DNA from 2 places in the Gelidibacter sp. genome. Region 2 is predicted to be linked to the other one. Evidence: riboswitches for the same ligand, from Rfam matches in the RefSeq annotation. Region 2 holds a riboswitch; the other holds the start of a gene.

Region 1 (4,193 bases), on a different contig from region 2:
ATACGCCGCAGTCATTACTTTGCCTGTAGGATTTGAAAAAGATGTGTTACAAAAAAGACATCCTGAAATTCGTGTAGATTTGAATATGGCGAATATTTTAAATGCGAATACCGCCAGTAATAATATCAATGTCGTGTTGATGACCATGAATGCTGGCTTCGAAATGGAAGGCCTTAAAAAACAGGGTATGCATCCCGATCAAGCCAAAGCGTCTTACGAAAGTTTTAAAATTAACTTCAACAAACTCTACAACTCAGCGGGCAACTATGTCACGTTTATGTTACCGGGTATTTTGGCGGCGATTATGCAACAGATCATATTTTTAGCCATGGCCTTGGCGTTTTCAAGAGATTATGAAGATGGATATTTTGCGACGCTGGTGCAAAACAAAAGGTCGTCGTTGTATCTTATTTTATTGAAGGCCACCCCATTTTTGATCATGCTACCATTCATGTGGTTGATTGTTGCGTCATTCTTCTCTTATTTCAAGATAACTGCCGACATTTTAAATTTCCCGATGTTAGTATTAACCGTGCTTTTAACCTTGGCGTCCATATGCATTGGGATGCTATTCTCGATCGCCATTCCGAGCCAATTGAAAGCCACCGAATTATTAATGGTCATCTCCACGCCTGCCTTTATCTTAAGTGGATTTACCTGGCCAACAGAAGCGATTCCTTCGCTAATTACCAATGTGGCACAATTCATTCCAGTAACTCAGTTCTTAAGCGGATTTCGAAAAGTCGCCTTTTATGGTGGCGATTTAGCGTCGATATCTCATGAAATAGGCATTTTGTCGTTAATCATTGGCGTTGCATTTATAGCAATGGTCATATTGCTGCAATTGAAGATTAATAAAACGCTAGCGCGAGCGTGCCGCTCGTGCTAGCGTAAATCCAAAAATCCAAACCAATTTTGTCATATCTTTAGGTTTTACCTAAAGCCATGAGTAGAAAGTATAAGTTTAATAATCCCTCTGCGGCCTATTTTGTGTCGTTTGCCGTAGTCAATTGGGTTGCTGTATTTACGCGTGAAACTCATTTCAAGGTCATCACGGACAGCCTAAGTTTTTGTCGGAACCACAAAGGAATGTTATTATTTGCATACTGTATCATGCCAAATCATGTACATCTTTTGTTTCAGGATAAAAACGAAGATCCGGGTGGATTGTTAAGAGATTTTAAAGGTTTTACTTCCAAGAAAATGATTGCAAATATTAAGGAATATCCTAAGGAGAGCCGACGCGAATGGATGCTAGAGATGTTTAAAAAGGCAGGCGAAAAGAACAGCAATGTCAAAGAATATCAGTTTTGGCAACAAAACAACCAGCCTATAGAGTTATGTAGTACCCCAGTAATAAAGCAAAAGTTTGATTATATCCACAAGAATCCTGTAAAAGCAGGCTTAGTAACTGAACCCTGGGGATGGAAATACAGTAGTGCTCGAAATTATGTCGAACTCGATGCAGTTATTCCAATCGACGAAATTGGGTTTATTGGATGACTTTGTACTTCTTTTAAATTTAGTATTGTTTATAATGGGCACGGGCGGGACGCCCGCGCCAACAGATTTTAGATAATTTATTTTTTATCTATAAAGGCTAGCGCGAGCGTTAATTTATAGCTAGCGCGAGCGTCCCGCTCGTGTTAGCGTAAATAAAAACCTCAACTTTGTCTTTTAATACTATAAAATCCCTTAGTTTTGCACACTTAATTATCAAGAATCTTCAAAAGAGATAGCAACCTGCAAAACGAGCAAGGTGCTGAAATCGATAAGCCAAATACTTTGGAAAAAACGTTGCCTATCTTCCTAAATATTTGCTGCGATACTCTTTTTGTGGTTCTGCAAAACAAGACTCATGACAAAGATTACACCAAGTTTTAAAGCTTTAGTACCTTTTTTTGTATTTATCATCACCTTTTTAAGTGTTGGTACCATTCAAAATGATTTCTATGCGCTCCCTGCTCCTATTGCTGTCATTGCAGGGATTATTGTAGCGTTTGTGATGTTTAAACAATCCATAAACTCAAAGATCGATATACTTTTAGAAGGCTGTGGCGACAGTAAAATCCTGACCATGTGCTTGATTTACCTATTGGCCGGTGCGTTTGCCACCGTCACAAATGCCACTGGCAGCGTAGATACCATTGTGCACTTGGGATTGGATCTCATTAATATCCAATACATTTATGTGGGCGTTTTTGTAATTGCCGCTTTTTTATCGGTATCTACCGGAACTTCAGTGGGATCTATTGTAGCCCTGATACCCATTGTTATAGGTTTCGGCGAGGCTGCCGATTTTTCGCTTGGTATTCTATGCGGCGCACTATTGGGCGGCGCTATGTTTGGTGATAATTTATCGGTCATCTCCGACACCACCATTGCAGCCACACAATCTTTGGGGGTAAATATGAGCGATAAATTTAAAGCGAACATTAAGATAGCCGCACCCGCAGCACTGGCCACGATTGGCATTCTCATTTATCAGGGTTTACATTTGGAAACGGATACTTCAGAAACAGTGACCTATACCTATTCTATTCTAAAAATTGTGCCGTATTTGATAGTGATTACATTATCCGTCATCGGGATAAATGTATTTGCGACTTTGGTCTTAGGTGTTATTTCGGCAGGCTTATTAGGTTTGTTCTATGGCGACTTTTCAGTTATTGAATTTACACAATTAGCTTACACAGGATTTACCAGCATGACCGAAATATTTCTTCTTTCTTTATTAACTGGCGGCTTGGCAGCTTTAGTGGCTTATAATGGAGGTATTGAATTTATTTTAACCAAAATAAAAACCTTGATAAAGAACAAGAAGTCCGCACAATTAGGGGTTGCAGCTCTGGTTTCTAGCATTAATATGGCCATTGCCAATAATACCGTGTCTATCATTATTTCCGGTTCTATTGCAAAATCCATAAATGACGAATACGGATTGGAAAATAAACGCACCGCCTCTATTCTAGATATTTTTGCCTGTATTACCCAAGGTCTTTTACCTTATGGCGCGCAAGTATTAATGATTTTAAGTTTTGCCAAAGGAAACCTCAGCTACTTTGATTTGGTGGGAAATGCGTGGTATTTGGTATTGCTTTTGGTCTCTACTATCCTGTTTATTGCGTTTAAAAAAGAGGTTCAAGTTTAAAAACTAACACGAGTCGAAAACTCCAGCCAACTTATGGTTTTTATAGATGCTTTATAGAACAGACTAAGAAAATTATTTCGTAAATTGACTTATTAATATTCAAATTTAACTATGGTAAATTCAATATATCCATTACTTCTACAATCCCCAACAGGCACACCGAATTCTGCAGATGATATTCCTCTTGATTTTACAACACCATTTGATGTGATTGTCTTTATTATTCTGCCAATTGTTATTATCATCTTATATTTTTATTGGAGACGGACGAAGAATAATGGACGAAAATAGAGAAAAACATATTTTTTTTTATTACAAGATTTTGACATGGCGTTGACACCAAGAAGACCAGGATTAAGAAAAAGTTCGGCGTCATGTTAACAGCAACACCTTTCGAATCATACGAGCCACAGCGGGCGCTAACTAAAAGAATACTGCCATCTCAAAGAATAATTTAAAAACCAAAATATTAATCATAATAAGTAAATTATCATGAAAAATTTTCATCCTTTTTTTACCATCGGAACAGTAGGAATTATTATAAGCTCATGTCTACATATGTTTTTAGCATTGGGAATATTATTAACCTCAATTCACACGACGTTTTTTGTGCTGTATACTGTTTTCCTAACCTTTCTAATACTCGGAGTTATTCTAACTGTTAAAGAGCAAAAAACACTAGTTTAATTTACAGGAAGCATTCTTTACCTCACATTATCGTTGAGCCTTTCTGAAAATCGCTCATACTAACCGATATTAATATTATGCCACCCTGTGGCTAATAAAATTCCTTATTGCTTTGGCTTTGTATGTGGCGGAACGCTGTGGCTGATTTTATGAGTTAGTTGGTTTCATATAGATATATCGCTAATAGTGCACGAGTATAACGATGGTTATTCTTAGTTAGAAAAGGTCAGAAAAGCATATTTAACTTTCCTAGGTATTTATCTGTTTTATCTACTTCCAAAGTGCTTTATTAGCCACTTCAAGAAAGAAAATCAAATTTACCCATCCTCAACATTCCCCTATTCCGCTTCCTCCC
Region 2 (4,193 bases):
ATGTCCGAATCAGTACAGCCAATCAAAACCACGAAAGGCAATTAATAAACAATCACCCGAACGAAAAACTATACATCGATGTTTGCAGTGGATCGATACCATTCAGTAAACGGGAACAGGGTAAAGAACTTTTTTATTCTGTTGCACTCGGTGAGATTAATTATATAAGTGTCCATGCGGTGGATCGGTTAGGTAGAAATTTATTGGACATCCTGACGACATTACAAATACTTGATAAAGCTGGTGTCACCGTCAAGATAGATTCTTTGGGGCTGGAAAGTAGGATTGGAGATAAATCAAATCCCGCTTTTAAACTAATAACTACTGTTATGGGTCAGATTGGTGAAATGGAAAGGGAAACCATGCTCGAAAGACAAAGGGAAGGTATTGCAATAGCAAAAGCCAAAGGAACGTATAAAGGTCGTGTTAGAGGTTCAACTCAAACCAAGAAAGAATTCCTTAGTCAGTACACCAACGTCATAAAAGAACTTAATGCGGGGATGTCTTTACGCAAAACGGCAAAACTATGTGATGTTAGCTTAGGTACTGTGCAGAAAGTTAAGAAGCTTATATGACAGAAAAAAGGGATACAGTTTTTGAGAAACTTCCCCTTTTGATTTTGATTCTTTATATTAAAAATTTATAAGCTCATTTCATTACTTGAACATGATTATGCTTTTGGTGTAAAATCAGTTATGTTGCTTGGAGTATCTTACTTAATAGAAGTCGATTGGTGTCCCGAATTCTTAATTAGGATTTCACTATCATCTTCAATATACCAAATATCACCATCAAAATTTTTTTCTAAACTCAATTTCCCCTCGATGATATCATTACACAATTTATCAATCATGTAATATGACGACTTAATTACGGCGTCCGACATGCCTTTATCTTCACTAATAGGTTTTTGCTCCATTGCGACCTGAACATCTTCAATCTTCCAGACCAAATGAATGTCTATAACATCGTATCCCATTTTATAAGTAAGTACAAATGTACAGTTTATGAAATCGCTGACATCCTCGACCCAATCAGTGATAACAATGTTTGGTTTCTTTTCAGGATCGGCTTTTCTAATTTCTTCCCGAATGGTTTTTTCGGTTTCATCATTTAGTATAGCCCATTCTCCCGACAATTTATCTATAACCGATTGTTTGTCCGTGCCGACCCCGCCGACCACAATTATTGCGGTGTTGTATTTTGGATATTGTACGTCACTAAAGGTAATTTGTTTGTCTTTGTTTTTCATTTTGGTTATTAGTTAGTTAGTTTTATAAATGTGTATTACTATAATCAAACTCAATATAAGTCGTTTGTAGATAGCTTGATCAAATTACCAAGTCCATACCCGCAATTTAAAGATTCATATCCTAGTTTAACTAAGAATAGTTTTTTATTGTTTATTGTATATTTTTATTAATTCCATTCATTTTTATAATTTTCCAGAAAATTATAATTCGTGATGGAGATCGCTAATGATAATACCAGCTAATCGTTGTTTTCATCAAGCCATTCTTTGAAGAGCTCTTCTGCTGAAATCGCGGTGGCATCTCTCTCTGCTTTAGTCATTGATTCACGTTCCTTTCTACTCTTTTCGATTCTATTGATTTTTTCTTGAATGACTTCTTCGGTAAAGCCTACAAAGGTCATTTCGTAAAGACAATGGACAATGATTTCCAATCCAGAAAAATCGTTTGAAGTTTCTTTATTGATATCCATACCCAGCCATTCTCGCCACGGCGTAAACTCTATGGCTTGTGAATAAGTTCCCTCCTCGTTTTTCGGATTCTTATGTACCCCTGAAACGTCAATATACTCGTCCTCGCCATCTTTTTCTTTGGTTATGACAATCGACATATCGTTTTCTTCGGGGGACATTATTACCAATTTTTCAAATACAGTTTGGTATCCCTTAATGTTTTCTTCTGCCTCAGGATAGGTTTTCAAAAACACAGGTAAAATAGTAGACCACGTATTGGTTTGTAAGATCTGTTTTAAGGTCATGAGTAAACATTTTTAGCTATAAACAAAATTGAAATTCACGAAGGTATATTTATCTCCTTTATTAAAAGTCATTTGAGAATTTTCCTTAACCATATCCGTACAAAGCGCAACTTCCTTTTTAATTTGTTCTTCAGTTAACCCTGCGACGTCATCATTGAAGAAGATAACGCTTTCTGCATAAATGCCATCCCAATGCCATTTTTGATAAACCACATCGTATTCGGCGATGTTAGCCTTAACACTTGCGATAATTTGAGTGTCTTCCTCTACAGGGATGTCTTTAAATTTTTCTGTCATAATTACTGTCTTTATGTTAATTTATAATTTAGTTTAATTAGTTTTCAAGCGCCATAGCAGTTCCGCTCAGCTTCCTGCGCAGAGTTTCTTTTGAAAACCTTTGAACTTTAATCACGTTGTTTTTGTGTTATAAGAACACAGTAATCGGTAAATACTATAAAAGGAATAAATCATATTTTTCCTAGAAATAGGCTCATTGTTTTAGCACCTTCGCCTGTTTGAGCAGGTTGCTATCACTTCACGTGATTCGTAATGATATCTCAAATATAGTAAGAATTTTCAACTAATACCTCACGATTATGCATGAGTTTTAGTCTCTGTTTGCAATTTCAAAATTTGGACATGCTTACTCTGTTGTTCGAATTGATAAAAATTTTAACAGTAGGTTTATCGCTACAAGATTGGTGCATAGACTTGTATTAAATGATTTTATATGAAATCAACTTATCGTTTGTTGTAGCCATTGAATTCGATGAAATTTTAAAATCATAATTTATAATGATAACACTTAGCGATATGGTTATATTACTCGATTGTATAACTAATAATACCTAACAAAAAACAATGATTGACTTAATTGGAGACGTACACGGGTACGCTGATGAACTTGAAGAATTACTTACCAAATTGGGATATTCAAAAAAGGACAACTATTATTCACACCCTGAAAGAAAAGCTTTATTTGTGGGCGACTATATTGATAGAGGTCCAAAAATTAGAGAGACTTTAGAGATCGTAAAACAAATGTCTGACAATGGTAGTGCCATTGCGTTATTGGGTAATCACGAATATAATGCTCTTACTTTTCATTTTAAAGATCCTAAAGGAGGACACTTACGAGAGCATTCAATTAAGAATATCCTTCAACACTACGAGACATTAGAACAATTTAAAAACAAACAGGAAGAGTACGAAGAATATTTAGAATGGTTTAAAACATTACCACTATTCTACGAAACAGAAACGTTTAGAGCTGTGCACGCTTGTTGGGATTATAAAAGTATTGACTACCTAAAAAAACATTTAAGCAACAACCGACTAACAGATGATTTAATATTTCAATCTGTAAAGGAAGAAACAGAATTGTATGACGCGATTGAGAATACCTTGAAAGGTAAGGAAATTAGCATACCCAATGACAGGCGATTGCCAGATAAAGACGGTCACCTACGAAATGAAATGAGAATAAAATGGTGGGTAGAACCATCGGGAATGACTTACAAAACCATTAGTATGCCTACAAATGATAAACTTCCAGAAGAAGTAGTCAATTTGAAAGAAATAGATTTTTATAAAAAAGATGACAAAATTGTTTTCTTCGGGCATTATTGGTTAGAAGGAAAACCTTCGCTATACCAAGATAATATTTGTTGTCTGGATTATAGCGTAGCAAAAGGAGGTATATTGGCAGCCTATAGCTACGATGGTGAACTTATATTAGATGAAAAGAAATTTACATCTGTCTAAAAAATTACTATTCAAAAATTTAGTAAAGAGCTCCGTTCTTTGATACGGACGGAGCTTATATTTTACATCATTTTTTCAGAAGTCGTAAATTTTTACGAGTTTTTCTAAATTCACACGCACAAAACTCTCGTCTCAAATTCTGAGTTAATTGACAATAAAAGTTAAAACTTCAATCGGAATTTCGCCCGTAATCGTGTATAAAACGGTGTTGTAACTGCCTTTTCCTTGACGCAGATATTTACCATCAAAAGTGTATAAAACCGTGTTATAATCGCCTTTGCCTTGTCGAATGAATTCACCGTCCCATGTACAAAGCACATCGTTATAATCTCCTTTTCCTAATCTTAAATATTTACCGTCCCAAGTTGATAAAACTGTGTTGTAATCACCTTTGCCTTGACGAAAATATTTACCGTCATAAG

What was found. A riboswitch is a leader RNA that binds a small molecule or an ion and turns the genes downstream of it on or off. The one in region 2 is predicted to bind S-adenosylmethionine.
Region 1: it holds a riboswitch for S-adenosylmethionine, as region 2 does, so the genes downstream of both, ACOH2D_RS08750 (Na+/H+ antiporter NhaC family protein) here and ACOH2D_RS00405 (hypothetical protein) in region 2, are expected to answer to the same signal.

The regions. Positions count from the first base shown of each region.
Region 1 covers NZ_JBMDWE010000014.1:4,319-8,511, forward strand. The annotation lists gene ACOH2D_RS08740 (ABC transporter permease) at 1-889, shown strand, start outside; gene ACOH2D_RS08745 (REP-associated tyrosine transposase) at 946-1,503, shown strand; SAM-I-IV-variant riboswitch at 1,709-1,805, shown strand; gene ACOH2D_RS08750 (Na+/H+ antiporter NhaC family protein) at 1,859-3,151, shown strand; gene ACOH2D_RS08755 (hypothetical protein) at 4,177-4,193, opposite strand, start outside.
Region 2 covers NZ_JBMDWE010000001.1:89,990-94,182, forward strand. The annotation lists gene ACOH2D_RS00390 (recombinase family protein) at 1-575, shown strand, start outside; gene ACOH2D_RS00395 (hypothetical protein) at 713-1,252, opposite strand; gene ACOH2D_RS00400 (DUF6557 family protein) at 1,492-2,007, opposite strand; gene ACOH2D_RS00405 (hypothetical protein) at 2,020-2,304, opposite strand; SAM-I-IV-variant riboswitch at 2,469-2,565, opposite strand; gene ACOH2D_RS00410 (metallophosphoesterase) at 2,869-3,771, shown strand; gene ACOH2D_RS00415 (6-fold beta flower protein) at 3,916-4,193, opposite strand, start outside.